DNA from 3 places in the Microbacterium awajiense genome. Region 3 is predicted to be linked to each of the others. Evidence: predicted binding sites of a transcription regulator. Region 3 holds the regulator's gene; each other region holds the start of a gene.
What was found. Region 3 encodes LexA, which represses DNA repair genes until DNA is damaged. Its sites were predicted from a motif close to TCGAACANNTGTTCGA; they were not measured.

Region 1: a site for LexA is predicted at 2,907-2,922, ahead of ABD663_RS07225 (HNH endonuclease signature motif containing protein). Genes of this name have one in related genera too.
Region 2: a site for LexA is predicted at 3,682-3,697, ahead of ABD663_RS05290 (YbaK/EbsC family protein). Genes of this name have one in related genera too.

Annotation. Positions count from the first base shown of each region.
Region 1 covers NZ_BAAAYU010000005.1:79,104-89,022, reverse strand. The annotation lists gene ABD663_RS07235 (endonuclease/exonuclease/phosphatase family protein) at 1-480, opposite strand, end outside; gene ABD663_RS07230 (glycosyltransferase family A protein) at 477-1,250, opposite strand; gene ABD663_RS07225 (HNH endonuclease signature motif containing protein) at 1,458-2,885, opposite strand; gene ABD663_RS07220 (catalase) at 3,143-5,281, shown strand; gene ABD663_RS07215 (hypothetical protein) at 5,439-5,702, shown strand; gene ABD663_RS07210 (hypothetical protein) at 5,723-5,944, opposite strand; gene ABD663_RS07205 ((deoxy)nucleoside triphosphate pyrophosphohydrolase) at 6,118-6,570, opposite strand; gene ABD663_RS07200 (DEAD/DEAH box helicase) at 6,567-9,665, opposite strand; gene mcrC (5-methylcytosine-specific restriction endonuclease system specificity protein McrC) at 9,732-9,919, opposite strand, start outside.
Region 2 covers NZ_BAAAYU010000001.1:1,056,092-1,066,010, forward strand. The annotation lists gene hutU (urocanate hydratase) at 1-658, opposite strand, end outside; gene hutH (histidine ammonia-lyase) at 719-2,317, opposite strand; gene ABD663_RS05285 (IclR family transcriptional regulator) at 2,379-3,164, shown strand; gene ABD663_RS05290 (YbaK/EbsC family protein) at 3,166-3,642, opposite strand; partial or broken gene ABD663_RS05295 (DUF222 domain-containing protein) at 3,840-4,364, shown strand; gene ABD663_RS05300 (methyltransferase domain-containing protein) at 4,682-5,485, opposite strand; gene ABD663_RS05305 (heavy metal translocating P-type ATPase) at 5,540-7,444, shown strand; gene ABD663_RS05310 (Glu/Leu/Phe/Val dehydrogenase family protein) at 7,571-8,647, shown strand; gene hemL (glutamate-1-semialdehyde 2,1-aminomutase) at 8,731-9,919, opposite strand, start outside.
Region 3 covers NZ_BAAAYU010000001.1:70,555-80,473, reverse strand. The annotation lists gene rpmI (50S ribosomal protein L35) at 1-80, opposite strand, end outside; gene infC (translation initiation factor IF-3) at 155-814, opposite strand; gene ABD663_RS00400 (DUF1844 domain-containing protein) at 998-1,402, shown strand; gene ABD663_RS00395 (pyridoxal phosphate-dependent decarboxylase family protein) at 1,439-2,878, opposite strand; gene ABD663_RS00390 (SseB family protein) at 2,939-3,697, opposite strand; gene priA (bifunctional 1-(5-phosphoribosyl)-5-((5-phosphoribosylamino)methylideneamino)imidazole-4-carboxamide isomerase/phosphoribosylanthranilate isomerase PriA) at 3,694-4,440, opposite strand; gene hisH (imidazole glycerol phosphate synthase subunit HisH) at 4,495-5,145, opposite strand; gene hisB (imidazoleglycerol-phosphate dehydratase HisB) at 5,142-5,747, opposite strand; gene ABD663_RS00370 (histidinol-phosphate transaminase) at 5,744-6,829, opposite strand; gene ABD663_RS00365 (LysM peptidoglycan-binding domain-containing protein) at 6,852-7,214, opposite strand; gene lexA (transcriptional repressor LexA) at 7,483-8,163, shown strand; gene ABD663_RS00355 (hypothetical protein) at 8,213-9,664, shown strand; gene ABD663_RS00350 (prolyl oligopeptidase family serine peptidase) at 9,661-9,919, shown strand, end outside.

The sequences.
Region 1 (9,919 bases), on a different contig from region 3:
CCGCGACCGCGACGAGAACGGGTCGAGGTGGGTGTTCATGACGCACAGGTGCCCGCCCGAGCGTCGGTCGAGGAAGACGCCGGTGACGAGAACGCGCGGGATCAGGTTGCCCCACGACCGTGACCCGGGCTCGTGGGGCCGGTCCGACAGCGCGGTCTGGCTCCACTCCCGCAGCTCGAGTCGATGCTCGTCGAAGAAGAGCGGGCACGACTCCCCGTCGCCTCGCTTCGAGCGTCCGTGCCCCACGAACGCGTAGCCGTCGCCGAGCGCCTCGGTGAGGGTGGGGAGCTGCTCGGGCATGACCTCCTGGCAGCCGAGGATCGCCGGCCGCTCGGTGCGCAGCATCCGGAACAGGGGCTCGCGGCGCTCGGCCCACCGGTCGGCGCGGCGCAGGGCGAACCGCCCCAGCGGCCGGCGCACGTTGAAGGTCATCACGTGCAGCGAGGCCTCGTCGATCATGCCGAGCACGCGCGAGCTCATGCGTGGCCTCGGGATGCCGGCCGATCGCGGCGACGCGCGGCGGCGAGGGTGCGTCGCAGCAGGCGGCGGTCCCACCGCAGCGGCGGCAGGTCGTAGGGCCAGTGCGTGATGACGGTGCGGAAGCCCCGCGCGATCCGCCGCGCGAACGCCTGCGGGTCGTCGAACGGGCGCATCGAGATGCCCATCGTGCGCGCCGGGATCAGTCGCACACGGTGGTATTCGCCGAGGTGGAACGACAGGTCGAGGTCGTCGTGCAGTTCGGGGTCGCTGCGGTGCACGTGGTCGCGCACCCGCAGCCACGCACGCCGGGTGAACGCCAGGTTCGAGCCGAACAGCGGCGCGTGCCCGAGGGTGACGAATCCGACGGTCACGTACGCGCCGAGGTAGAGCGCCGCGAGAGGGCGGCGAAGCCGCGGCGGTCCGTCGGTGAACACCGCTCCGCCGGTGACCACCGACGCCGTCGGTCGGCGGACGAACGCGGCGACGACGGTCTCGATCCAGTCGGGCGCGGGGATGCAGTCGGCATCGAGGCGAAGGATGACGTCTCCGCGTGCCGCGTTGTAGCCACAGGCCGAGGCCGCGGCGATCCCGGGCGTCGCGCAGGGGATCACGCGTGCGCCCCCTTGCGCGGCGACGTCGGCCGAGGCGTCGGTGGAGGCGTTGTCGACCACGACGATCTCATCGGGATGCCGCGTCTGGCGGCTGAGCGCTTCGAGGCACCGCCGGAGGGCCGGCGCGTCGTCCTTGACCGGGATGACGACCGACAGCATCGGGGCAGGATGTCGAGGGTTCAGGGCGCGTCCGATCGTCGCGGGACGGGGGTGGAGGCGGCGCGGGTCGGGGTGGCGGCCGTGGCGGGGTCGGTCGCGGGCATGTCCCGACCGTATGACACGTCGCGGCGGTCGGTGTGGGATTGACGACCGGCCGCAGGACGCGATACAGCGGACGCGGAGTGACGGCATCCCGCGCGGCGGGCTTCAGAACGGGGCCGGATCGAACTCGGCGTCCGTGGTGAAGTGCACTCCCGATGACGGGTGGTCGGGGTAGACCCTGCCGCCGGGGCTCGTCCACTCGAGCACGCCACCGGGCTTGTGCACGACCGACCACGGCGTGTGGTGTTTCAGCGTGTGATGTCGACGGCAGAGATGGCTGAGATTCTCGACGGCGGTCGTGCCGCCGTCGACCCACGCGACGGTGTGGTCGATGTCGCTGCGGGCGGTGGACTGGCGGCATCCGGGGAATCGGCAATGTCGGTCGCGCACCGCGAGCAGCCGGCGCATTTTCTTGCTGGGTTGGTACCGGTCGACGGCGAGGACCGTCCCCGAGATCGGATGCGTGAGGATGCGGTCCCATCCGGGGGCGGTGCGGGCGAGTTCGCGCGCCGTGTCGGGGTCGATCGGGCCGTGCCCGGCGAGCGTGACGGCGTCGAAGGGATCGTCGACGGGCGAGTCGAGCAGCGTGAGCACCGGAACGGTCACCTGGACCGTCGCGCGGATGGCGGCGAGGCCAGTGTCGACGGATCCGACGTGGGCGACGGGGTCCGCGGCGAGCAGCAGGTCGGCGACGAGGTCGGCGCGGATCTCGTCGAGCGACCGCCGGGCTGCGACAAGGTCGTCGAGGCCGGTGCGGGCGCGCTCGGCGGCATCCGCCAGTTCGTCTATGGCCGCCGGGGTGGCGTTCGCGTCACCCGCGGCCGCTCTCGCGGCGCGCTCGGCCGCCTTCAGCGCCTCGCGCGCCTCGCGGATCGCCTGGGCGTCGGCATCCGTCACCTCGCGCGCCATGCGGGTGAGGCGGTCGTGGATGCCGTAGACGATCACGGCCGGACCGGTCAGCAGCATCTCGGCCATGCCGTCGTCGACGTCGTACACCTGCACGGCGCGGGTGCGCGCGGCGGCGGCGTGGCGCTCGCGGATCGTCTCGTCGAGGTACCACTCCGCGCGCCGCTTCGCGATCGGCCGCAGCCGTGAGGCCGACTCGGCCTCGGCATAGGCGAGCACGCTCGCTTCGTAGTCGGCGATGAGCTCGGGGTGGGTGATGCGATCGCCCGCCTCGACGATGATCCGCGCGTGCGCGAGCGAGATGCGGCCCTTCTGCAGCGAGGTGAGGGTCTCGGTGAACGAGCCCACCAGCCGCTCGGCCTCGGCGAGCTGGCGCTGCACCGTGCGGTCGGACACGCGCAGTGCCGCCGCCAGTTCGGCCGCGACCGAGCGGCGGGCCACTTCCGCGTCGGACCGGGTGGGCTCGGCATCGGCCCACTCGTCGGCGATCGCGCCCGCCGCGGCCAGCACCCGCGCTTCGCGCGCCTGAAGCGCGGCCATCTGCCGGCGGATATCGACGATCTCGTCGACCATCGGCGCCAGTCGCGCGGCCGCGATCCCGGCGGGAGCGGTGGCCGTCGTCGTCATGGTTTCATCATGACAGGGAGCTCGGACATTCGTTCGAATGTCGGCCGCATCTGGCCGACTCCGAACTTCACGAAGGGTTGCCGTCGGCGACCCGCGCGAGCACGCGCGCCGTCTGCTGGGTGAGTTCGGTCCTCGTCACGCGAGCGCGCCGAGCAAACCGGCGGAGAATCTCACTGCGAGCGCGCCGTGTCAACCCCGTGCCGGCGGCGGGGTTCGCGTGCCTATCCTCCCGACACGACCCCCGAGGAGGACGCCACGTGAGCACGCACGACCAGCCCACCATTCCCGGCGCACCGGCGCCCGAGCCGCCCAGCTTCGACGAGCCGACAACGCCCCGCGAGCCGCTGCCGCCGAAGGCCGATCAGCGTGGTCCCGAGACGCGGACGCCCACGGGAGCAGCCACCGATCTGCCCGCCGAGGCGGTCGCGCAGCAGGGCGCCCACCTCACCACCGCGCAGGGCACCCGGCTGCCCGACACCGATCACTCTCTCAAGGCGGGGCCGCGCGGGCCCGTCCTGCTGCAGGACCACCACCTGCGCGAGAAGATCATGCACTTCGACCATGAGCGGATCCCCGAGCGCGCGGTCCACGCCCGCGGTGCGGCCGCGCACGGGGTCTTCGAGGCGAACGGCGCGGCCGAGGGCGTGACCAAGGCCGCGTTCCTGCGGGCGGGCGCTCGCACGAAGGTGTTCGTGCGGTTCTCGACGGTGCTCGGCTCGCGGGGTTCCGCCGACACCGTGCGAGACACCCGGGGCTTCGCCACGAAGTTCTACACCGAAGAGGGCGTGTACGACCTGGTCGGCAACAACATCCCGGTCTTCTTCATCCAGGACGCCATCAAGTTCCCCGACGTCATCCACGCCGGCAAGCCGCATCCCGATCGCGAGATCCCGCAGGCGCAGTCGGCGCATGACACCTTCTGGGACTTCGTCTCGCTGCACACCGAGGCGCAGCACCACACCATCTGGAACATGTCCGACCGCGCGCTGCCGCGCTCGTATCGCATGATGCAGGGTTTCGGCATCCACACCTTCCGGCTCGAGAACGAGGCCGGCGAGACGAGCCTGGTGAAGTTCCACTGGCGACCCACGCTCGGCACCCACGGCCTGATGTGGGAGGAGGCGCAGCTTCTCGCGGGGAAGGACCCCGACTTCCATCGTCGCGACCTCGCCGACGCCATCGAGGCCGGGGCTTTCCCCCAGTGGGAGCTCGCCTTGCAGGTCATGCCCGACACGCCGGACGAGACGTTCGAGGGCATCGACCTGCTCGATCCGACGAAGATCGTGCCCGAAGAGCTCGCCCCGCTGCAGGTGATCGGCACGATGACGCTCGACGCGAATCCGACCAACTACTTCGCCGAGACCGAGCAGGTGGCCTTCCATCCCGGCCACCTCGTGCCGGGCATCGACGTCACCAACGACCCGCTGCTGCAGGGGCGACTCTTCTCGTACCTCGACACGCAGATCACGCGCCTGGGCGGACCCAACTTCGCGCAGCTGCCAATCAATCGTCCGCACACCGATGTCAACGACATGCTCCGTGACGGGATGCATCAGACCGCCGTGCACGCAGGCGTCGCGCCGTACCACCCCAACTCGCTCGACGGCGGATGCCCGTTCCATGCCGGTGCGGATGCGGGGGCGTTCATCGAGGTTCCCGCGCGGGTCGAAGAGTCGGTCAAGGAGCGCCGTCAGCCCGCGAGCTTCGACGACCACTTCTCGCAGGCGCGGCTGTTCTACCTGTCGCTGACGCCGGTCGAGCAGCAGCACGTCGCCGACGCGTACGCCTTCGAGCTCGGCAAGTGCTTCGAGCAGACGATCAAGGAGCGTCAGCTGGCGGCGCTCGCGAACATCGACGCCGACCTCTGCGCGAGCGTCGCCGCTTCGCTCGGGCTGCCCGTGCCCGACGCATCGATCGAGGTGGGCGAGCCCGAGCCGAGTCCGGCGCTGCGGATGGTCGGCGACCAGTGGCCGATCGACGGGCGCATGGTGGGCATCATCGCCGACGACCAGACGGATGCCGCAGAGCTCGCGGCCGTGCGCACGGCCCTCGATGAGGCATCCGTCGTCCCGCTCGTCATCGCTCCGCACGGCGGCCTGCTCGGCGACATCCCCGTGCAGCGCACGCCCGACACCGCCGCGAGCGTCGAGCTCGACGCTGTGCTTGTGCTCGCGAAGTCGGACGACCCGCGCGTGCTGCGTCTGCTCGACGAGGTGTACCGACACGCCAAGGCGATCGGCGTCGCGGATGCGGCGTCGTCGGTGCTCGAGCGGCTCGATGCGGATGCCGGCGAGCCCGGTGTCGTCGTGGGGTCGGCATCCGCTGTCGTTCGCGAGATGCTCGGGCTGCTCGCGGCGCACCGCGTGTGGGAGCGGCTGAGCGAGGCGACTGGCTGAGTCGGGCAGCCGCCGTTCGATTGCGGCAGTTTCCTGCGAACGCTGCGTCGCCCGACGGCGCAGTCGCAGGAAACGGCAGCGCAGCGCGCCGGCGGCCGCGCGTTGGTCAGGGCCGGTGCACCGTCGGCCGGATGCCGCCCGGCGGTACCGTGGCGCCGTGAGGTTCGTGAGCTCGTTCGTCGACCGCGAGGCGGGGTATGCGCTCGGTGTCGAGCAGGAATCGGCGACGGCCTACCTGTCGATTCCGGTGTCGAACACGCTCACCGACTACGAGGAGTACTACGCGCTGACCGAGGCGGAGTACGACGCACTCCTGGCGGATGCCGGTCTTGCCAGAGCGTTCGCGGAGTCGTGCCGGCGGCGGGAGCAGGATGAGCGGCTGATTCTGAAACCGGGGACGGATCGCGGGGAGCCGTGGTGAGCGGCGTCGTCGCCGGGTGATCACGCAGCAGGCATCTGGAGTGCCGCGACGAGCACGGCTCCGCCGACGAGCATGACGCCGGGCAGGGCGACCATGGAACTGAGGAGTCCGCACCATCCGACGGCGCTCGCCTCGCCTGCTTCGTACTGGGGGCGGTAGCGGAACGTGTGCACGCCGAGCGTGATGAGCACCGCGCCGGCGAACAGCATGGCGAGGATCAGGGCGAGGGCGAGGGGAGACATGGTCCGTGGTCTATCCGCTCTGCGCCCTGGGGACGTGGGGGATCGATGCCGGATGCCGCATATGAGCGACGCTAGCGGTGCGGAGGGTGTCTGCGCTGTCGGGATTTTGGGGGACAGGAATCGCCCGGAGGTCAGCGCCCACCTACATTGAGACGCGGTATGTCTACGGTCACCTACGCTTTGCTGTCGCTATCGACCGAGCCGCATTCCATTCCACTGGTCGGCGGCTGGAATCGTTCCACCGCACGACGCACAGCTGACAACGCAAGGCGATCCGACGTGAGCCAGTCAACCTCGCTCAGCCTGTCAGGAGGTAGCCAGCGGACTTCGTCGTGGTCAACGCTGAGCAACGGTGCCTCCGGGCCAACGGTCGCCAGGAACAGGCGAAGAGCATGCTTGTCGCTTATGCGCCACGGCGAACCTTCATCAGCGATCTCCTCGATCACACTGATCCGTGAGTTCAACTCTTCGTCAATCTCACGCACAAGAGTCGCAGTGAGGTCCTCGCCGTCCTCGACCTTGCCTCCTGGGAATTCCCACTTGCCAGCGAGCTCAACCGGCCGAAGGCGTCGCGCCGCAAGCACCATCCCGTCGCGCACGATAACCGCGCCAACCACAATGCTCACTGCGCTGCCACAGCCGCGCGCTGGAAGAAGTCGGACGGCATTGGGCGATCGAGCTTCCATGTGATGGCGATTGGCCGTTCACCGACGTGCTGTACGTACTTGGCATTGCCAAGGAATAGGTAGGGCGAGGTCCCGAGTTCGTTCTCCTTCTGTTCACGCACGAACAGGAGGACGTCGCTCGATCCGGCGAGATACCGTTGGCCGGTTGGTGAGGCCACTGTCGTCACGGACTGACTCTCCCAATGGAAGAGTCTTTCGCTAATGGGGTAGTCGCGATACATCGTGCTCGGAGAGAATGCGGCTGTGGACTTCTTCAGCGTGACAAAGAGAGCGTCGATGTTCTCGTCGGCGACGTAGAGCACGCCTTCTCGGAACGAGTTCGGTCGCCGCTGGAGACTTGCGTACCGGAGGCCTGCGAGGACTTCCTCACGCTGGTACCGGGCATGGACGCGCAGTGGCATCCAAGCGAGACGGCCCAGTACCGGGGAGGGCACGTGTCGGGCAGTGTCGAACGAGAGCTTGATCGCAGCCGCTAGCTCGTCGCGTACGGCTCGCTCACTCCTGAGAATTCGCAACCCGTTATCGACCGAATCGAGTCCACCCCCGTCCGGCCACAGGGAGAAGAACAGCATCTCGGCGAACAGCTTGCTTCGCGCGGACAAGTCTGAAAAGGCCGGTGCATCGTCAGCAAGCAAGGCGAGATACTCCTGCACCCGTTCTCGATCGTCAACGTGGACTAGGGCGCGGACACGTTTCAACAGGTAGCTCTCGTGCTCAGCACCGCTAGCCGTGGGCAGTCCTGCTTCTCTCCGAAGATGGGTCCAAGAGCGCCCGGACTGCCCTCGCTTCAGGACGTCCGCGAGTTCCACCCCGGCCTCCCTCAGGAAGGCTTCCAGCGTTAGATCGCCATAGGAACGCAGCTCGGCAGCAAGCTGACTCCACCGGTTAGCGACTTGTCCTTTCAGGTTCTCGAGAATCGCGCCCTGCGCCTGTCGGTCGAGTACGATCTGCGACCCCGAGGGAAGGAACGGAAACCCGTGCTCCACCTGGCGAGTGAGCGCCTGTCGGGTCATGCCCGTGAGAGCACGCAGCTTCCGATCCCACCGAAACTGTTTGCGTTGGTGCCCCACGAAGTCGAGAGCTGTGAGGACCGCCTTCTCAGGGGTGCGACGCAATCCGCGACCAAGCTGCTGGAGGAATATCGTTGCGCTCTCCGTCGGGCGAAGGAACAGCACCGTGTCAACGTCGGGTACATCGAGCCCCTCGTTGAAGAGCTCTGCAGAGAAGAGGACGTTTACTTCGCGGTTTCGGAGCTTCCGCAGCGCCTCGTCGCGAGGCGCGCCGGTGCGCCCATCGCCGCTCACCATCAAGGCGGGGATGTTGGCGGCGTTGAAGACCCGTGTCATGTAGTCCGCGTGCGAGACATCAACGCAGAAGCCCAGCGCTCGCATGCCGGAGGTGTCGATGACCTTGTCGACGAGCTCCTTGACGACGATTCGCGCGCGAGCGTCGTTGCCGGTGAATAGCTCCGAGAGTTGAGCGGTGTCGTATCCACCGCGCACCCATGCAACGCGAGACAAGTCGGTTCCGTCAGCGATGGCGAAGTAGTGAAATGGCGACAGAAGCTCTTGACCGAGCGCGTCCCATAGTCGTAGCTCCGCGGCAATACGACCATCGAAGTAGCCCAGTACATCGTTGCCGTCAGCGCGCTCGGGGGTCGCCGTCAATCCAAGCAACTCCTTGGGGCGGAGATGATCGAGGAGTCGGCGGTATGTCGCGGCGCTCGCATGGTGGAACTCATCGATGACGACAACATTGAAGGCGTCAGGAGGTATGTTCTCGACGCCATAGGACGTCAATGACTGAACGCTCGCGAAGACATGTTCCCACCGTTCCGGCCGGCTGCCCGCGACGTAGATCTCACCGAAGTTGGGATCCGTCAGCACTTCGCGATACGTGCGTTGGGCTTGGGTGAGGATCTCCTTCCGGTGGGCGACGAACAGGAGTGACCGCGCGGACCCTCCGAGCCGGCGATAGTCAAGTGCTGCAAGTACCGTCTTTCCCGTCCCAGTCGCGGCGACGACCAGATTCCGATGACGGCCGTGCACCCCTCGTTCCGCTGCGAGCGCATCCAGCATCTCCAATTGATACGGGTACGGTCGCACCTCCAGCCCGGAGAGTGAGACCGTCTCACGACCATGGCGGCCAGCGCCCGATGCCTCAGCAAGGGCGTCATCAAGGCGGTCGCGGTCATGATCAGGGTCGTACACTTCGTAGCTCGTGTCGTTCCAGTACGTGTCGAACGTTGCCTGGAACTTCTCCAGCAGTGCCGGTGTCCCGATTCTCGAAAGTCGGACGTTCCACTCGACTCCGTCGAGCAGTGCCGCCCGCGAGAGGTTCGACGAGCCGACGTACGACGTGTCGAAGCCACTGCGTCGGCGGAACAGCCATGCCTTGGCGTGCAAGCGAGTGCGCAGCGAGTCATACTGCACCTTGATCTGGGCGCCGAACTCGCGAGCGAGGCGATCGATGGCGGCGCGTTCGGTGGCGCCCAGGTAGGTAGTAGTAATGATGCGGAACGATGCGCCGCGGCGCCGGAGTCGTTGAAGTTCTGCCTCGAGAAGTCTCACGCCGTGCCACTTAACGAATGCGCAGAGCAGGTCGACTTGATCCGCTGTATCGATCTCGGCCTTTAACTCCGAGTTCAGATTCGGTTCACCGCGCGAGTTCGTGAGCAGTGCGGATTCGCTGAGCGGAGTGGCCGGACGGACGTCCTCGTAGCCAATCGTGCCTGGGACAAGGTGCGGCGAAAGGCGTTGAAGATACTCAACAGGCGCGGCAATGGCGTCGGGCGAGTTCGAGATCTCGCGCAGCAGTCTGTTGGCTAGCTCGAGGCGCGCGGCCTCGGTGCCAATTGAGGACAGTTGACGCACAGTCTCCTCGTACACTCGGCGAGCGAGAACGTGCGGTTGGTCTGCCTCGTCGACCGCTTCGAAGCTCGGATCTAGGCCTGACAATGCGCCAAGGCGGCTCTGAAGCCCAGAGGTCACGAGGGACTCGTAGAGGCCCGCGTGCAACTCTGAAGGCTCCGCCATGCTGCTCCTAACACTTGTCCGTCTCAGTGGCTCCATACGCTAACGGAGCTGATCAGAGGTGAATGCTCATGAGCCCTCCGGTGCGAGCCAGTCGAGCACGCTTTCAAGTCGTGCAGCGATCGACTCCCAAGATTGATTCAGGTCGAGTGTCTGAGCGCCAATTCTGTTTCCCTGGACGATCACGTCCAAGTCCGGCTGAGCGATTGCCTCGGTCTGTGCGTAGAGCAGTAGGCCGCTCACCGCGCCGGTGCGCT
Region 2 (9,919 bases), 990 kb from region 3:
TCGCGGCGTCGAGGTCGGTGGCGTACTCGTCGAGGTAGCCGTGCTCGACGCGACGGGCCAGGCGCGACTCGTCGACGTCGACGATCAGCACCGTGCCGCCGTTCATCGTGACCGCCAGCGGCTGCGCGCCGCCCATGCCGCCGCATCCGGCCGTCAGGGTGAGGGTGCCGGTCAGCGAGTCGCGGCCGAGCGACTGCGCGACCGCGGCGAAGGTCTCGTAGGTGCCCTGCAGGATGCCCTGCGTGCCGATGTAGATCCACGAGCCCGCGGTCATCTGCCCGTACATGGTGAGACCGAGGTCTTCGAGCCGGCGGAACTCGGGCCACGTCGCCCAGTCTCCGACCAGGTGCGAGTTCGCGATGAGCACCCGCGGCGCCCACTCATGGGTGCGGAAGACGCCGACCGGCTTGCCGGACTGCACCAGCAGGGTCTCGTCGGGCTCCAGTTCGTCGAGGGTGCGCACGATGGCGTCGTACGCCTCCCAGCTGCGCGCGGCCTTGCCGGTGCCGCCGTAGACGACGAGGTCTTCCGGGTGCTCCGCCACCTCGGGGTCGAGGTTGTTCATCAGCATCCGCTTGGCCGCTTCGGCGCCCCAGCTCTTCGCGGTGCGCTCGGCACCGCGCGCGGCGCGGACCGTGCGGGTCTCGGTCGTGGTCATGGTGTGCTCCTTTGCCGCTGCGCCGGCGCCTGCGGTCAGGGTGATCCGGCGGTGACGGGATCAATCGGGGGTGTTGTGTCCTGCCGCGACAGGATCTGCCGATCCGGACGAGCGGGGTGGAAGGGATGCCGCGGCCACGACCGCGCCCGAGAGCACGAGCGCGGTGACCGCCTCGATCTCGGGGCTGAGGTAGCGGTCGGGGCCGGGGCCGTCGACGGCGGCGCGCACGACGTCGCGGACGGCGGAGGTGCGCGGGCCCGGCTGCAGCGGCGCGCGCAGGTCGAGGGCGCGCGCGGCGGTGAGCACCTCGATGGCGAGCACGCGGGCCAGCCCGTCGATGCCGCGGCGCAGCTTGCGGGCGGCCGCCCAGCCCATCGAGACGTGGTCCTCCTGCATGGCCGACGACGGGATCGAGTCGACGGATGCCGGTACCGCGAGGCGCTTGAGCTCGGAGACGATGCCGGCGGCTGCGTACTGGGCGATCATGTGGCCCGAGTCCACCCCCGCCTCGTGCGCGAGGAACGGCGGCAGCCCGTGACTGCGGGCGACGTCGAGCGCACGATCGGTGCGCCGCTCCGAGATCGAGGCGACGTCGGCGACCGCGATGGCGAGGAAGTCGAGCACGTAGGCGACCGGCGCCCCGTGGAAGTTGCCGTTCGACTCGACGCGGCCGTCCGGGGTGATCACGGGGTTGTCGACGGCCGAGGCGAGCTCGCGCGACGCGATGAGGGCGGCGTGGTCGGCGGTGTCGCGCGCTGCCCCGTGCACCTGGGGGCTGCAGCGCAGCGAGTAGGCATCCTGCACGCGGGTGCACTCCGGGCCCTTGTGCGAGGCGACGATCGGCGAGTCCGCGAGCAGGGTGCGCAGGTGCGCGGCCGACGCGGCCTGGCCCAGCTGCGGGCGCAGCGCCATGAGGTCGGCGGCGAACACGGCATCGGTGCCGAGCTGACTCTCGACCGACATGGCGGCGGCGACATCGGCGACGTCGAGCAGGTTCGACAGGTCGTGCAGGGCGAGCAGCAGCATCCCGAGCATGCCGTCGGTGCCGTTGATCAGGGCCAGCCCCTCCTTCTCGCGCAGTTCGAGGGGGGTGATGCCCGCCTCGGCGAGGGCGACGGATGCCGCGGCGGCGCGGCCGTCGGCGAGATGCACGCGGCCTTCGCCCATCGCCGCGAGCGCGACGTGCGACAGCGGGGCGAGGTCGCCCGAGCAGCCGAGCGAGCCGTACTCGCGCACGACCGGAGTGATGCCGGCGTTGAGCATCGCGGCATAGGTCTCGACGACCACCGGTCGCACGCCGGTGCGCCCCGTCGCCAGCGTCTGCAGACGCAGGAGCTGCAGCGCGCGCACCACTTCACGCTCGACCTCGGGCCCGGTGCCGGCTGCGTGCGAGCGGATGAGGCTCGCCTGCAGCTGGGCGCGGCGTTCGGACGCGATGAAGGTGGTCGCGAGCGCACCGAAGCCGGTCGAGATGCCGTAGTGCGGCTCGGGGTCGTCGGCGAGTCCCTCGATGAAGGCACGGGATGCTGCGACGCGGTCCATCGCGGCGGGATCGAGTTCGACCCGCGCCCCGTGGCGCGCGACGGCGACGACCTGCGCGGGGGTGAGGGGCGCCGCGCCGAGGGTGACGGCGGCGACGGAGGTGGTGACGGTGGTCATGCTCCGATTCCACACCCCTCCCCTCGCCCGCGACAGGGGTTCGTGACATCCTGTGTCTGGTATGCCAGACGAAGCCGCTCCCCGCCCGCAGGTGCCCGCCGCCGACCAGACGCTGCGGATGCTGGCGTTCCTCGCGCGCCAACGGGGGCCCGTCGCCGCCCGCACCCTCGCCGATCAACTCGACATTCCGCGCTCGAGCGTCTACCACCTGCTCGCGGCCCTCGAGCAGCACGGGTTCGTCGTGCACCTGCCGGGCGACCGACGCTGGGGACTGGGCGCGGCCGCGTTCGAACTGGCGGGCGGCTATGCCCGCCAGCAGCCGCTGGCACGGCTGGGTCGCGCCCGTGTCGCCGCCCTGGCCGACGACGCCGGCGAGAGCGCGCACCTCGCCGTGATGACCGGTCGCGACGTGCTGTACATCGTCGAGGAGCGCGCGCCGCGCCGCCCGGCGCTGGTGACCGACGTCGGCGTGCGCCTGCCCGCGCACTTGACCGCGACGGGGCGCGCGATGCTCGCGGCCCTCCCCCGCGAGCAGGTGCGGGCGCTGTACCCGGATGCCTCGGCCTTCGCCGATCGCACCGGCCGCGGTCCGCGGCGCCCCGGTGAACTGCGCGCGGTGCTGCGCGACACTCGCACACGGGGATACGCGACCGAAGACGGCGAGGTGACGCTGGGCTTGCGCTCGGTCGGCGTGGCGGTGCGCGACCACGCCGGCTGGCCGGCTGCGGCGATCGCGCTCACGTGGCCGACCGATCAGCCCCGCGACGATGACGAGCTCGCAGCGCGTGCGGCCGACGCGGCAGCCGAGCTCGAACGGCGGCTCTACGGCAGCCGGCGCCCGTCGTAGGTCAGTCGACCTTGGCGACGGTTCCGGCCGTGAGCGCGACGAGCTGGTCGTACGTCAGGGGGAACACCGTGTGCGGGGTGCCCCCTGCGGCCCAGATCTCGTCGTACTGCGCGAGTTCCTCGTCCACGATGGTGGTCAGCGGCGACGGGTGGCCGGTCGGCGCCACGCCTCCGATCGCCTGGCCCGTCGCCTCGCGCACCTGCTCGGGCGTCGCGCGGGCGATCTTCGTGCGTCCGAGTCGCGAGGCCAGCGCGGCGGTGTCGACGCGGTGGGAGCCGCTGGTCATCACCAGGAGCGGCTCGTCGTCGGACCAGAAGACGAGGCTGTTCGCGATCGCGCCCACGTCGACTCCCAGGGCCGCGGCGGCCAGGGGTGCCGTGGAGGCGGCGTCCGGCAGCACGATGATGTCGCCGGTGATCCCGGCGGCGCGCAATGCGTCGTGGACGAGGCGGCTGCGCGCAGGAAGGTGGTCGGTCACGGCACCAGCCTATGGTCGGCGGTCAGGATCCCGGGAATGTCGTAGATATGTTCTAAAGTCGAGGTATGGGGAGCTTCTCGGGCATGGCGTTCGAGGAGGCGTATGCGCCCGAGACGTTGAGCGGGTTGACGATGCTGCTGGATGCGGATGCGGCGGTGGCGACGATGGCTGCGGAGCGGATCGAAGCGGTCGGGGTGATGCGCCGGTTCGCGGTCACCGGTGTGACGTATGGGGCGTCGATGGAGATCGCGCTGCGGTCTTTGCGGCTCGAGATCGCCGCCGCGTTGCGGATCACCGAGTACGCCGCGGACCGGCTGCTGGACCTCGCCGACGCGCTCACCTCGCGGTACCCGGCGGTGCTCGAAGCGTTGGGTCGGGCGAACATCACCCAGACCCACGCCGAAGCGTTCGTCGACCTGATGCGCGAGGTCGAACCCGACCTGCAGGACCAGCTCGCCGCGGAGGGGCTCGCGTTGGCGGAGGAACTGCCGGTCGGGTCCTTCCGGCGGGCGTTCGGTGACCGGATCGCGGCCGTGCGGTCGGTGACGCTCGCGGAACGTCACGCGTCCGCGGTCGCCCGGCGACGGGTGGTGTACCAGGACGATGTGGACGGGATGGGGTGGCTGTCCATCCACGGCCCCGCCGTCGAGCTGAAGGCGGCGCACGGTCGGGTGTCGGCGATCGCGAACCCCATCGCCGCGTGCGGGGACGACGACCGCACCCTCGACCAGGCCCGTGCCGACGTGGCCCTGGACCTGCTCATCGACGGCACCACCGCCCACCTGCCCGATCGCATGGGAGCACGGCGGCACCACCACCGAGGCCAACCTCGCCCCCTTGTGCAAAGGGAACCACACGGTCAAACACCACGGCAACTGGACGGTACGACAACAACCGGGCGGGATCCTGGAATGGACCTCACCCACCGGACGCATCTACACCGTCCACCCCGAACGGCGCACACCCACCTTCACACCCGTCACCAACGGCACCGACCCACCCTTCTGACCGAAGCGCCGGTTCGTCTCGCTCTGCTCGCTCAGCGTGAGAGCCGCGCGAGCACCTCGCCGTGCGGCATGAGCAGCCAGCCGTCGTCGGCCTCGGCCCACTCCCGCCAGGACCGTGAGATGTGCTCCAGATCGGCACGGTCGGCGAGCCCGGACGAGACCGCGTGGTCGGCGAACGTCGACTGCAGCACGCGGTCGGCCCACATCCCGCCCCACCACGCGCGGTCCTCCGGCGACTCGAACAGCCACACGCTCGCCGTCGCCTCGATCCGACGGAATCCGGCCTGCATCGCCCACGACTTCAGCATGCGTCCGGCCGCCGGCTCCCCCGCGATGTGGCGGTGCACCGCGAGATAGAGCGCGAGCCAGTCGTCGAGCGCGGGGATGCGCGGATGCCAGATCACACCTTCATAGTCCACATCGCGCACCGCGACCAGCCCGTCGGGGCCGACGACGCGGCCGAACTCGCGCAGCATGTCCACGGGACGCGTGACGTGCTGCAGCACCTGATGCGCGTGCACGACGTCGACCGCCCCGTCCGCGGCATCCAGCGCGTACCCGTCGCCCACCGCGAACGCGACGTCGACACCGTGAGCGGATGCCGCCGCGCGAGCACGCTCGACGACGTCGGCGGACGCATCCACCCCGACGACCCGGCCGGGAGCCACCCGCCGCGCCAGGTCGACGGTGATCGTGCCGGGGCCGCTGCCGACGTCCAGCAGCGACATCCCCGCGTGCAGGTGGGGCAGGAGGTAGGCGGCCGAGTTCTCGGCCGTGCGCCAGTCGTGTGAGCGCAGCACACTCTCGTGATGGCCGTGCGTGTAGCGATCGGGCATGCCGTCAGCCTAAAGTCCCTGGCACCCGCCCCCGGTACCGGCCAGGCTGGAGGAATGAGGTTCCTGCGCGGCGTGCTCCGCTACCCGGTGATCGTCGCGACGCTCGTCGTGGGCGCCGTCGTGGCGGTACTGCTGTTCACGGGCGACGACGACGCGGCGCGGTGGCTCGCGGTCGTGTACGTCTCGGCGGTCATCGTGTGGACGCTCATCGGGATGATCCGCGACGTCGTGCGCGGGCACATCGGCCTGGACATCCTCGCCGTGGTGGCGATGGTGGCCACGCTCGCGGTCGACGAGTACATCGCGTCGCTGATCATCGTGCTCATGCTCTCAGGAGGCGAGGCGCTCGAGGACTACGCCGGCCGCCGCGCGACGCGCGAACTCACCGCGCTCCTCGATCGCTCTCCCCGGATCGCGCACGTGCTGGCTCATCCCGGCGACCTCGACTCCGACGAGGTGCAGGATGTCGCCGCCGACGACGTCGAGGTCGGCGACGTGCTCCTCATCCGACCCGCGGAGGTCGTGCCGGTGGACGGCGTGCTGATCGCCGGCGCGGGTTCGTTCGACGAGTCCTCGCTGACCGGTGAGAGCCTGCCCGTCACCCGAGTGGTCGGCGACGAGGTGCTCTCGGGCTCGGTGAACGGCTCGACCGCGGTGCATGTGCGCGCGATGCGCCGCAGCGCCGACAGCCAGTACCAGCAGATCGTCGCGCTCGTGCGCGAAGCGCAGGCGTCGAGGGCGCCGACGGTGCGGCTCGCCGACCGGTTCGCCATACCGTTCACGGCCGTCTCGCTCGTCATCGCGGGCGCCGCGTGGGCCGTCTCAGGCGATCCGACGCGCTTCGCCGAGGTGCTCGTCCTCGCGACGCCGTGCCCGCTGCTGATCGCCGCGCCCGTCGCCTTCCTCGGCGGCATGTCACGCGCCGCGCGTGCCGGCGTGATCGTCAAGGGGGGCGCCGTGATCGAGCAGCTCGCGCGCGTGCGCTCGGCGGCGTTCGACAAGACCGGCACCCTCACCGAGGGGCGACCCGACCTCATCGAGGTGCGTCCCGCCCCCGGCATCGACCCCGACGAGCTGCTCGCCCTGGTTGCGAGCGCCGAGCAGTACTCGACACACGTGATCGCCGACGGGGTGCGCCGCGCGGCCCAGGCGCGCGGCCTGCGACTCGAGCGCGCCGATGAGGCATCCGAGGTCGCCACGAACGGCGTCACCGCGACGATCGGCGGGCGCACCATCGCGGTCGGCAAGCCGGGTTTCACCGCCGGGCTCGCCCCCGACACGGTGCACACCGAGTTCGCTCCCGGCCAGGTCGCCGCCTACGCGGCGGTCGACGGCCGGTTCGCCGGGACGCTGATCCTCGGCGACGACGCGCGCCCCGAAGCCCGGGCGGTCATCGCCTGGTTGCGCGAGCACGGCGTCGAACGCGTGGCGATGCTCACCGGCGACGCACGGGCGACCGGCGAGGCGATCGCCCATGCGGTGGGCGTCACCGAGGTGCACGCCGAACTGCTGCCGCCTGAGAAGGTCCATCTGGCGGCGCAGCTGCGCCCGCGGCCGGTGCTCATGGTGGGCGACGGCGTGAACGATGCCCCGGTTCTCGCGGCATCCGACATCGGCATCGCGATGGGTGCGAAGGGCTCGACGGCGGCCGGGGATGCCGCGGGCGCGGTCATCCTGCAGGACTCGATCGCGGGCGTCGCCGATGCGGTGTCGATCGGCCGTCACACGCTGCGCGTCGCGTACACCGCGATCGGCATCGGGATCGGCCTCAGCATCGGGCTCATGCTGATCGCGACCGCCGGAGTCATCCCCGCCGTCGCGGGTGCGCTCATCCAGGAGCTCGTCGATCTCGCGACGATCCTCTATGCGCTGCGTGCGCTGACGGGTCCCCGCGTCGATCTGAGCGCGGTCACCACGCAATCTGACGCGCCACACCCGGTTGCGGCTGGCCGCGACTGAGCGTTCTGCTGTATCTGCACGGTGCTGGTTGATCAGACCGCGATGCGGTGGTGTCATAGAAGGGGATGCCGCAAAGCCGCGGCATCCGCAGCGCAGCGCCCACAAGGCCGGCCGAAAGAGGTTCCGATGATCCCGTCTCCGTCTCTTCCCGATTTCACCCACGAACGCGTCGAGGTGATCACCGGCCGCCGGAGCGGCCTGTTCATCGCCGTGGCGCTGCACTCGTCGGTGCTCGGCTCCGCGCTCGGCGGCGCCCGACTGTGGAACTATCCGCACTGGAACGACGCACTCGCAGACGTGCTGCGCCTCTCGGCCGCGATGACGCTCAAGAACGCGGCGGCCGGCCTCGACGCGGGCGGCGGCAAAGCGGTCATCGCTCTCACGCCCGGCACCGACCTCGACGCCGAGCGGCGCCGCGCCGCCTTCCTCGACCTCGGCGACGCCGTCGAGTCGCTGCACGGCCTGTACCGCACGGCGGAAGACGTCGGCTCCACCACAGAGGACATGCTCGTGGTGAGCGAGCGCACCGAGCATGTCGTGGGCCTGCCCGACTCGGTCGGCGGTTCGGGAGAGCCCGCCGGACCGACGAGCCTCGGCGTGTACGAGTCGCTGCGCGCGACGCTCGAGCGGGTCACGGGCAGCTCCGAGGTCGCCGGCCGCCGCATCACCATCTCGGGACTCGGCCAGGTCGGCAGCCGCCTCGCTGTGCGCCTCGCCGCCGAAGGCGCGACGCTGGCGGTGACCGACGTCAACCCCGTCAAGCGCGATCTCGCCGTCGAACTCGGAGCGTCGTGGTGCCCGCCGGGAGAAGAGCACCTCGTTCCCGCCGACGTGTTCGTACCGGCCGGCATCGGCGGACTGCTCACCGACGACGTCATCGACAGTCTCGACGCGCGCGCCGTCTGCGGTCCTGCCAACAATCCGCTCGCCCACCGCAGCGGCGCCGAGCGGCTGGCCGCACGCGGCATCCTCTACGCCCCCGACTTCGTGGTGAACGCGGGCGGCGTCATCTACCTCGACCTCGTCGCCAAGGAGCAGGGCACCCGCGCGCAGGTGATGGAACGCGTCGCCGGCATCGGCGCGACCGTGCGCCGCATCTTCGACGATGCCGACGCCCGCGGCGTCACGCCGCTCGCCGCCGCAGAGGGCATCGCTGCCGAGCGCCTCGAGGCCGGCGGCCGCCAGCCCGCGCTGGCCGGCTGACTCCCCCCGCCCCCCCCCGATATCGAGCGGACGAGTATGCCCGCTACGCACGGCGTGTCGCGTGCATACTCGTCCGCTCGAGCCTAGGGGCGGGGGGCCTGCGCGGCGGCCGCGGCGGCGGCGGGAAGGGCGGCGCGGATGCGCTCGAGTGCCGCATCGCCGTGGGCCGCGGTGAGGAACCACGCCTCGAAGACGCTCGGCGGCAGTGACACCCCCGCCTCGCGCATCGCGTGGAAGAACGGCGGGTAGCGCCAGGCCTGCTGATCGCGCGCGTCATCGTAATTTCGCACCTCGCCCTCGCGGAACGCGACCGAGAACAGGCTGCCGGCACGTGAGACGACATGGGCGACACCGGCGGCCTCGAGCGCGTCGTGCAGAGCGGATGCCACCGCCTCGGCAGCCGCGTCCACCCGCGCGTACACGTCGGCGTCGGCGAGCCGCAGCGTCGCGATGCCCGCCGCGACCGCGACGGGGTTCCCGCTCAGCGTGCCCGCCTGGTAGACGGGGCCGAGCGGCGCGAGCAGGTCGAGCACCTCGGCGCGACCACCCAGCGCGGCCAGCGGCATCCCCCCGCCGATGACCTTGCCGAACGTGACGATGTCGGGCACCCAGGCCGGCTCGGCGCCGGCGGCCTCGAGCCCCCACCAGCCGGCGGGACCGACACGGAAGCCGGTGAGCACCTCGTCGAGGATGAGCAGCGCACCGCGGTCGCGCACGAGTCGCGCCAAGGCCGCGTTGAACCCGGGCTGCGGCGCGAGCACGCCGGCATTGGCGCCGGCGGCCTCGGTGATGACTGCCGCGATGCGTCCCGGATGCGCCGCGAACGCCGCTTCGACCGCGTCGAGGTCGTTGTACGGCAGAACGAGCGTCTGGGCCGCGATCACGGTGGGAACCCCGGCCGACCCCGGAAGCGCGAAGGTCGCCAGGCCCGACCCGGCGTCGGCGAGCAGCCCGTCGGAGTGACCGTGATAGTGCCCGGCGAACTTGACGACGAGGTCGCGGCCGGTGGCGGCGCGCGCGAGGCGGATCGCGGTCATCGTGGCCTCGGTGCCCGTCGACACGAGGCGCAGCCGCTCGATCCCGGCGACTCCCCCGACCTGCATCCGGTCGACGACGGCCTCGGCGAGTTCGGTCTCACCCGGTGTGCTCGCGCCGAACGAGAGCCCGCGCGCGGCCGCCTCCTGCACCGCCGCCACGACGTCGGGGTGTGCATGGCCGAGCAGCGCCGGTCCCCACGATGCGACGAGGTCGACGTACTCCCTCCCCTCGACA
Region 3 (9,919 bases):
GCCTGCTGCTTCTTGAGCTTGCCAGTACCGGTGACCTTGAAGCGCTTCTTGGAGCCCGAGTGGGTCTTCTGCTTCGGCATCTTCTTCTTCCTTCGTTGTGCGTCCCGCCGGGCGGGAGTCGTACCCCACTCTTCGGCGGGAGCGTGCGGGGGTCCTACTCGGACCCGTCGGGGGCGGTGCGCGCCGAACGCGCGGCCTCGCGGTTGGCGGCGCGCTGAGCGTTCTGCTCCGCCTTCGCCTCGGACTTGTTCTTGTGCGGTGCGATCACCATCGTCATGTTGCGGCCGTCGATCGTGGGGTTCGACTCGACCGTGCCGTACTCGGCGACGTCCTCGGCGAACTTGCGCAGCAGGCGCACGCCCTGCTCGGGGCGGGACTGCTCGCGGCCGCGGAAGAGGATCATGGCCTTCACCTTGTCGCCCGCCTTGAGGAAGCCCTCGGCGCGCTTGAGCTTGGTGATGTAGTCGTGGGCCTCGATCTTCAGACGGAACCGCACCTCTTTGAGGACGGTGTTGGCCTGATTGCGACGGGCTTCCTTGGCCTTCTGAGCGGCCTCGTACTTGAACTTCCCGTAGTCCATGATCTTGGCCACCGGGGGCTTCGAATTGGCAGCGACCTCGACCAGGTCGAGGTCGGCCTCCTGTGCCAGACGCAGAGCGACTTCGAGCCGGACGATGCCGACCTGCTCGCCGTTCGGCCCGACGAGTCGGACCTCGGGCACGCGGATGCGCTCATTGATGCGGGGATCGCTGATGCGGAACTCCTCTTCGTGCGGATGTGCCGCCGCGACACGGGATGCGTCGCGGCCGGGGATCGACTCCACCCGGCACGACGCTCGAGCGCCGGCTTCCGCACCCTGACGACCCCGACGCAGAGCGATTCGGGGCGGAGCGCGAGACCCGGTAGCCTGAAGCGGCAAGCGCGGGTGGGATTCGATCCTCTTTGTTTCCGGAGCAGAACGCTCCGGAGCCCGCCATAGTTTAGCAGAGGGATGCCCGTGACGACGATTCCGGACTCGGGCGGCAGCCCGCAGACTGAGGAAGACCGCCAGGCCCGGTGGGACCGCGAAGCCGAAGCGGCCGCATCCGCCACCCGCGACATCGCGGATGTGCCCGCCGTGGAGGTCATCACCACGACCGCGGTGCACCTCATGAGCGCCGCGGCCGTGAAGGTCGGGCTGGCCGACGACCCCGAGAACCAGACCGATCTCGACGAAGCACGCAAGCTGATCAACGCGCTCGCCGGGCTCATCACCGCGGGCGCGCCCGAGATCAGCGACATGCACGCGCGGTCGCTGCGCGACGGCCTGAGGTCGTTGCAGCTCGCCTTCCGCGAGGCATCGGTCATCCCCGACGCGATCGGTCAGGGTCCCGGCGAGAAGTGGACCGGCCCCGTCACCTGACGCGGCAGGGTCGCCCTCGATACACGCGGCACGCTCCTACTCAGGAGCCGCGCCGCGCCGCAGGCGCGGTGTATCGAGCCCTCCGACGGCCGCCGCTCCGCGGGCGACGGCATCGAGCGTGCGGCGCACCGCCTCGGCGTCGGTGCCGTGGTTGCTCACGGCGAATCGCACCACGGCACGACCGTTCCAGTGCGATGACGATGCCCAGACGGTGCCCTCGTCGCGCAGCCACTCCCCCAGGGCGAGCGTCTGCTCGTCGGTGCTCGCGGCCAGGCACACCTGCGTGAAGACCACGTCGTTGAGCACTTCGAGCCCGTCGAGGGCGCGGAATCCATCGGCGAGCGCGGATGCCGCACCTGCCAGGCCGTCCACGAGGCCGGCGACGCCGTCTCGGCCCAGCGCGCGCAGGGCCGCCCACACCGGCACCCCCCGCGCCCGCCGCGAGAGTTCGGGCACCCGATCGTACGGATCGGGAACGGCGGCGACCGCGGGCAGGTAGGCGGCATGGGCGCCGAGAGACGCCGCCATCGCCGCCTCGTCGCGCACGATGGCGACCCCGCAGTCGTAGGGGACGTTGAGTGTCTTGTGGGCGTCGGTCGCCCACGAGTCGGCACCGTCGACGCCCTCGGCGAGGTGACGCAGCCGCGGGCTCGCCGCGGCCCACAGCCCGAACGCGCCGTCGACGTGCACCCACGCTCCGGCCTCGTGGGCGACCGCGATCGCTGAGACGAAGTCGTCGAAGGCGCCGGAGTGCACATCGCCCGCCTGCAGCGCGACGATCGTGGCGGCCCCGGTGTCGGTGGCGAGCGCGTGCTCCAGCCCCGCGACGTCGATGCGCCCCTCACGGTCTGCGCCGACGACCTCGGGCGCGCCCAGCCCCGCCAGCCGGCCGGCGAGCACCACCGACGTGTGCACGGCCGATCCGGCGAGCAGCCGGATGCGGGGCGCCTGCTGCAGACCGCCCGTCGACGCGTCGTAGCCGCGGTCGCGGAGCACGGCATCGCGCGCCGTCACAAGACACGCGAAGTTCGCCGCCGAGGCCCCGGTGGCGAAGCCGACGCCGCTGCGCTCGGGCAGTCCCAGCAGGTCGAGCAGCCACGCGCCGGCGACCTCCTCCAGCGCTGCGACAGCGGGCGTGGGCTGACGCGAGCCGGTGTTCTGGTCCCAGGCGGACACCAGCCAGTCGGCGCCCACCGCGGCCGGGTAGGCCCCGCCGATCACGAAGCCGTAGAACCGCGGCGAGCCCATCGCGATGAGCCCGGGCTCGGCGATCTCAGCCAGCTCGTCGACGACGGATGCCGCATCGCGCCCCGCATCGGCGAGCGTGCGGTCGATGCGGGCGAGCATGCCGTCGATGTCGGTGTCGGGGCGGATCGGCCGTTCGTCCCTCGTGGTCAGCCAGTGGCGCGCGTGCGCATGCGCGGCATCCAGCGCGCCCTCGAACGGCGCGTAGCCGTCCCGTTCACCCTCGGTCATGGTGCACCTCCGCTCGCGATCCTGGCCCGGCGTCGGAGGTGCCGCAAGGGCCGATCCGGATCAGCCGGCCCGCACCAGCTTGACGGTCAGCGAGTCGACGAGCACGGCGATGCGGTCATCGGACGACCACCGCTTCGCCAGACGTGCGAGCACGGCATCCAGCTCGTCGGGCTCCAAGCCCTGGATGAGGTGGAGGCGCACGATCAGCTCGGGACCGCGCAGGCGCGCCTGCGGATCGCCCTGCTCGACGGCGAGGTCGAGCACGGCGAGCTCACCGCCGATGCTCTCCTGCAGGCCGGCGAACACCTCGGGCGAGGTCGCCGCAGGCTCCCAGGGCTGGTCCTGTGCGATCGCCCACACCGCGGGACGACGCAGCACGAACTCGGTGTCGGAGCCGGGGTCGATGACGACCAGGTCGGTGTCGTCCGCCGAGGCCGACAGTGCCACGCGCCGCCCGTCCGCCGGGATCGGCCGTGCCGCGGCATCCCACCGCGCCATGGTGTCGACCGCGGTGAAGACCGGCAGCACACGACGACCGTCCGGCGCCGCCACCGTCGCGATGGCGAGCTCCTGGGTCTTGTCGACGGGCAGGTCGTGCGCGCCGATACCGGCGTCGCCCTTCTCGGCGACGAGCGGGATGAGCAGCCGAGCGCGGCGCACGGCATCGACGACCTGCTGCTGCGACCCGTGGCCGGCGCGGAAGGACGCCAGTGCGGCGGCCAGCGCGGGGTCGGCGGAGCCGTCATCGGACGCGTGCGGATTCGCGTCGAAGCTGCGCCCCTCCCAGGGCACACCGGCGGAATCGCCGTGCGAGGTCACCGTCCGGCCACGTCCAGGGCTTCGGCGAGGGTGAATGCGCCCGAGTACAGGGCCTTGCCGATGATCGCGCCCTCGACGCCCAGATGGACGAGCTCGCGCAGCGCCGCGATGTCGTCGAGGCTCGACACTCCGCCTGACGCGACGACGGGCTTGGGCGTGCGCGAGGTCACCTCGCGCAGCAGTTCGAGGTTGGGTCCGCGCAGGGTGCCGTCCTTGGTGACGTCGGTCACGACGTACCGGCTGCACCCGGCGGCCTCGAGGCGGTCGAGCACCGTCCACAGGTCGCCCCCCTCGCGGGTCCATCCCCGCGCTGCGAGCGTGGTGCCGCGCACGTCCAGCCCCACGGCGACCGACTCGCCGTAGCGGCCGATCACGTCGGCGGCCCACTCGGGGTTCTCCAGCGCCGCGGTGCCGAGGTTCACGCGTGCCGCGCCGCTGTCGAGCGCCGCCTCGAGGGAGCGGTCGTCGCGGATGCCGCCTGACAGCTCGATCTGCACGCCACGGGCCTGGTTGATGACCTTGCGCAGGACCTTGGTGTTGCTGCCCCGGCCGAACGCGGCATCGAGGTCGACGAGGTGGATCCACGCGGCCCCCTGGCGGACCCATTCGAGAGCGGCGTCGACGGGGTCGCCGTAACTCGTCTCGCTGCCGGCTTCACCCTGGGTGAGGCGGACCGCCTTCCCCCCGGCGACATCGACGGCGGGAAGCAGGATCAGCTCCGGGCTGGACGCGAAATCGTTCATGGCTCCTGGCGCGGGGTTCGGGCGGTGTCTGGTGCTCCCGCGGACGGCACGAGTTCAGAGAGTAGCCCTGCGGAGCCCGCCGATCCAATTGGAGAGCAGGCGGATGCCGGCCTCCCCCGATTTCTCGGGGTGGAACTGCGTGGCGGACAGGGGTCCGTTCTCGACGGCGGCGAGGAACGGCCCGCCGTATGTGCACCAGGTCAGAGTGGGCTGCGGGAACGGCGGCTGAACGTCGAGCTGCCATGACCGGGCGGCGAAGGAATGCACGAAGTAGAAGCGCTCGTGCTCGATCCCGCGGAACAGCACGGAGCCCTCCCCCGCCTCGACGGTGTTCCAGCCCATGTGGGGAAGCACCGGCGCGTCGAGTTCGGTGACCGCTCCCGGCCACTCGCCCAGTCCCTCGGTGTCGTCGCCGCGTTCGACGCCGTGCTCGAACAGCACCTGCATCCCGACGCAGATGCCCAGCACAGGTCGTCCGCCGGCCAATCGGCGGTCGATGAGTTCGTCGCCGCGCGTCGCGCGCAGCGCGTCGGCGACAGCCCGGAACGCGCCGACGCCGGGCACGACCAGGCCGTCGGCCTCGAGGACGAGAGCGCGATCCGTGGTCAGTCGCGCATCGGCGCCCGCGGCGTCGAGCGCCTTGACGGCTGAGTGGACATTGCCCGAGCCGTAGTCGAGGACCGCGACGAGCGGCCTGGAGGTCATAGAGCGCCCTTGGTGCTGGGCACGCCGTCGACGAGCGGGTCGAGCGCCTTGGCCTGCCGGAACGCCCGCGCGAACGCCTTGTACTCCGACTCGGCGATGTGATGGGGGTCGCGCCCCGAGATCACGCGCACGTGCACGGTCATGGCGGCGTGGAACGCGATCGCCTCGAACGTGTGGCGCACGAGCGAGCCCGTGAAGTGCCCACCGATGAGGTGGTGCTCGAAGCCGTCGGGCTCACCGGTGTGGACCAGGAACGGGCGACCGCTCAGATCCACGACCGCCTGGGTGAGCGCCTCATCCAGCGGGACGAGCGCGTCGCCGTAGCGCGAGATGCCGGCCTTGTCGCCCAGCGCCTCGCCGATCGCCTGCCCGAGCACGATCGAGACGTCTTCGACGGTGTGGTGGGCGTCGATGTCGGTGTCGCCCGAGGCGCGCACCGTCAGATCGGTGAGCGAATGCTTCGCGAAGGCGGTGAGCATGTGGTCGAAGAACGGCACCGTGGTGTCGATGCGGCTGCGACCGGACCCATCGAGATCGAGCTCGAGCTCGACGGTCGACTCGCTCGTGGCACGTCGAAGCGCGGCCGCGCGGTGGGTGCTCATGCCGCCGAGTCTATCGACGCGAGAGCGTCGAGGAACGCGGTCGACTCCTGCTCGGTGCCGGCCGTGACCCGCAGGTGGTGCGGGATGCCCACATCGCGGATGAGGATGCCGCGGTCGTACAGCGCCTGCCAGGTCGCGCGAGGATCATCGACCCCGCCGAACAGCACGAAGTTCGTCCAGGACTCGTACGGCTCGTAGCCGAGGGCGTCGAGCGTGGCCGAGATGCGGTCGCGCTGCCCGACGATGTCGTCGACCATCCGCAGCATGGTCTCAGCATGCCCCAGCGCCGCGGTCGCGGCCGCCTGGGTGAGCGCGCTGAGATGGTAGGGCAGCCGCACCAGTCGCAGAGCGTCGATCAGAGCGGGGTCGGCGGCGAGATAGCCGACACGCGCGCCGGCGAACGCGAACGCCTTGCTCATCGTGCGCGAGACGACCATGCGCTCGCGTCCGGGCAGCAGCGTGAGCGCCGACGGCGTGTCACGCGGGGCGAACTCCTGGTAGGCCTCGTCGACGACGACGACGCCGTCGGTGGCGTCGTAGACGGCGGCGATGGTCTCGAGGTCCAGAGGCGTACCGGTCGGGTTGTTCGGCGCGCAGAGGAACACGACGTCCGGTGCGGCGTTGGCGACCTGGGATGCCGCATCCTCGGGCGCGACCGAGAAGTCCGCCGCGCGGCCGCCGGAGATCCACTCGGCCCCGGTGCCGCGTGCGAGGAGGGGATACATCGAATACGTGGGTGCGAAGCCGAACGCGGTCCTCCCCGGGCCCGCGAAGGCCTGCAGCACGTGCTGCAGTACCTCGTTGGATCCGTTCGCCGCCCAGATGCCGTCGCGGTCGAGACCGTGGCCCAGGTACTCGGCGAACGCCTCGCGCAGCGCGGTGAACTCCCGGTCGGGGTAGCGGTTCACCTCGCCGAGGGCGCGGGCGACGGCGTCGAGGATGTCATCGGCGACGTCCTCCGGGACCGGATGCGTGTTCTCGTTGACGTTCAGCGCGACCGGCAGCGGAGCCTGGGGAGCACCGTAGGGCGTCTGCCCGCGCAGATCATCGCGGATCGGAAGGTCGTCGAGTCGAGCTGTCACCGCTCCATGCTAGGGCGCGGCCTCAGCGGTCGGCCGCGTACTCGGCAGGGATCGCGAGCGTCTGCCCGACCTGCAGTGCGGCGCCGTCGAGGGCGTTGAGACGGGAGATGGCATAGACCACGTCGCGCGGATCGGCGCCGGGGGCGACCTCTTCGGCGATCGACCACAGCGACTCGCCGTACGAGACGGTCACGGTCTGGAACGAGGCGGCCGGCGCCCCGTCGTCGGAACCGGCGATCGCGGCTCCGCCGCCGATGATCGCGAACGAGAGGGCGGCCGCGGCGGGCAGGGCCGCGACGGCGGCCAGCACGCGACGACCTCGCACGGTGAGACGCAGTCGGGTGGTGCGGATCGTCGGATGTGCGGAAAGCGCGATCGCGGTCATGTCTCCTCCTTCTGCGGTGAGAGCTTCGCATCCGGCACTCGGCCGGGAGGGCCGGATGCGAAGCTCTTTTCCGAAGCTATCTTCGATACACTCGTTCTGTCAACCTCGACAACGGGTCTCGATGTTCGGAACACGACACGCGGGCGCTTCGCTCGCGTGGGGCCGACCATCGGATACCGTTTCGATGGGAACACCACATCACGCACCTCCGACATTCGAAGACCGCTGCAGTCGTCGACGGTGACGGGCGGCGAGACGGGAGCACGACATGAACGACGCGATCGGGCGCGAGAAGCCGCAGACGCGACGCCGCCGCAGCCTCAGCGACAAGCAGATGGCGATCCTCGAGGTCATCCAGCGATCCATCGCGCGTCACGGCTACCCGCCGAGCATGCGAGAGATCGGCGATGCCGTCGGCCTCAAGTCGCTGTCGAGCGTCACCCACCAGCTCAACCAGCTCGAGCTGAGCGGCTATCTGCGCCGCGACGCCGGGAAGACGCGCGCCATGGAGGTGCTGATCGACCTGCCGGGAACCGCGGCCGAGAACCCCGCCGACACCGCCCCCGCGGTGGGCGACGCCGCACTCGTGCCGCTGGTCGGTCGCATCGCCGCCGGCGTGCCGATCACCGCCGACGAGCAGATCGAGGAGATCTTCCCGCTCCCCCGCCAGCTGGTAGGCAAGGGCGACCTGTTCATGCTCAAGGTCGTCGGCGACTCGATGATCGACGCGGCGATCTGCGACGGCGACTGGGTGGTCGTGCGCGTGCAGTCCGATGCCGTCAACGGCGACATCGTCGCTGCCATGCTCGACGGCGAGGCGACCGTGAAGGCATTCCGTCAGCGCGACGGCCACACATGGCTGCTCCCCCGCAACTCGGCGTTCGAGCCGATCCTCGGCGACGAGGCCGTCGTGCTCGGCAAAGTCGTCGCCGTGCTGCGCGCCGTCTGATCCGGAGCGGTTTCCCCGCGCGGCTGCCCACATCCGCCAGAATGGCCGCATGGCCAACTCCTCGCACTCGTCCGACACCGTCGATCTCGCCGCGCGCATCCGCGAACTCGAGGCCGAGAACGAGCGGCTGCGCGCCGCTGCCGACACGGGCGAGCCGCCGACGACGGAGCCGCCTGCCCGCGAGCGGCGACCCGGCCTCTGGCGTGCGATCCTGTCGGCCGTGTGCATCGTGCTCGCCGGCATCCTGGTGCCGCTGTCGGTCGTGGGCGCCTGGGCGCGCACCGAGCTGGTGAGCGAAGAGGCGTTCGTCCAGACCTTCGCCCCGCTCGCCGAAGACCCCGATGTTCAGCAGCTCGTCATCGATCAGACCACCGCGGCGATCAACGCATCCGTCGACATCGAGGGCATCACGGACGATGTCTTCGACGGCATCGCCGGGCTCGACCTTCCGCCCTCGGCCATCTCCGCGCTGAACCTGCTGCGGGCGCCGGCCGTGTCGGGAGTGCAGAGCCTCATCGACACGTCGGTGACGCGCATCGTGGAGTCGGATGCCTTCGCAGCCGTCTGGCAGCGTGCACTGATCGCCAGTCATCGGGCGCTTGTGGCCACCGCGACCGGAAACGAGGGCGGCGCCGTGACGATCGACGGATCGGGCGCCGTCGGCATCGAGCTCGGACCGATCGTCGATGAGCTCAAGGACCGTCTCGTCGAGCAGGGCTTCGGGTTCGCCTCCGCGATCCCGGCCATCGACACGACGATCATCGTCGCGCAGTCGGACGCGCTGGTGATCGTGGGCACCGTCTACGGACTCGCCGTCACAGTCGGCTGGTGGCTGCCCGTGGTCGCACTGGCGCTGGCGATCGCCGGCATCCTCATCGCCCGTCGACGCTCGACCGCATCGATGGGCGTGGGGATCGCCCTCGCACTCGGCTCGGGGGCGCTGGCCATCGGCCTCACTGCCGCGGGCGCGGTGCTGGGGCTGAGCGCCGGCAATCTGGGCATTCCCTCGCGCACGCTCGACACCATCTTCTTCACGGTGGTCGGCGCGATGCGCGACACGGCCGTCGTGCTGGTGTTCCTCGGCCTCGTCATCGCGGTCGCCGCATGGCTCGCCGGCAGATGGTCGTCGGCCGCGCGGGTGCGCGGCTTCGCCGCGTCGCTGTCGGCCGGCGCGCGCACCGGTCTGCGTCGACGAGGACTGGACACCGGCGCCTTCGGCGAGTGGATGTACCGTCAGCGCGTGCTGGTGAGGATCATCATCCTGGTGATCGCGATCCTCTCGCTCTTCCTGCTGCGCCCGCTCTCGTTCGGCGACGTCATCCTCGTCGTCGTGCTCGCCCTGCTCGTGTGGCTGGTCGCGGTGCTGGTGCAGCGCTCGCCCGACGACGACCCCGTGGTGGCGGCAGCGCCGCCAGAGGCCGAGGGGGTCGAGACGGAAGCCGCAGCGGACGAGACCGAGGCCGCCCACGCCGACGCGACAGGTCGTAGCGTAAAGGCGTGACGACGCTGCCCTATGGATCCTGGCCCTCCCCGCTCAGCGCCGAGGAGGTGACGGCATCCGCACCCCGTGTGGACGGAGCGCGCTTCGTCGGCGATGACATCTGGTGGGGAATGACCGTGCCCGCCGAGGCGGGACGCACGGGGGTGTTCCGCCGGGGTGCCGACGGCGAGGCATCCGTCGTCCTTCCCGCCCCGTGGAACGCGCGATCGCGCGTGCACGAGTACGGCGGTGGGTCGTGGGCAGCTGATGCCGAGG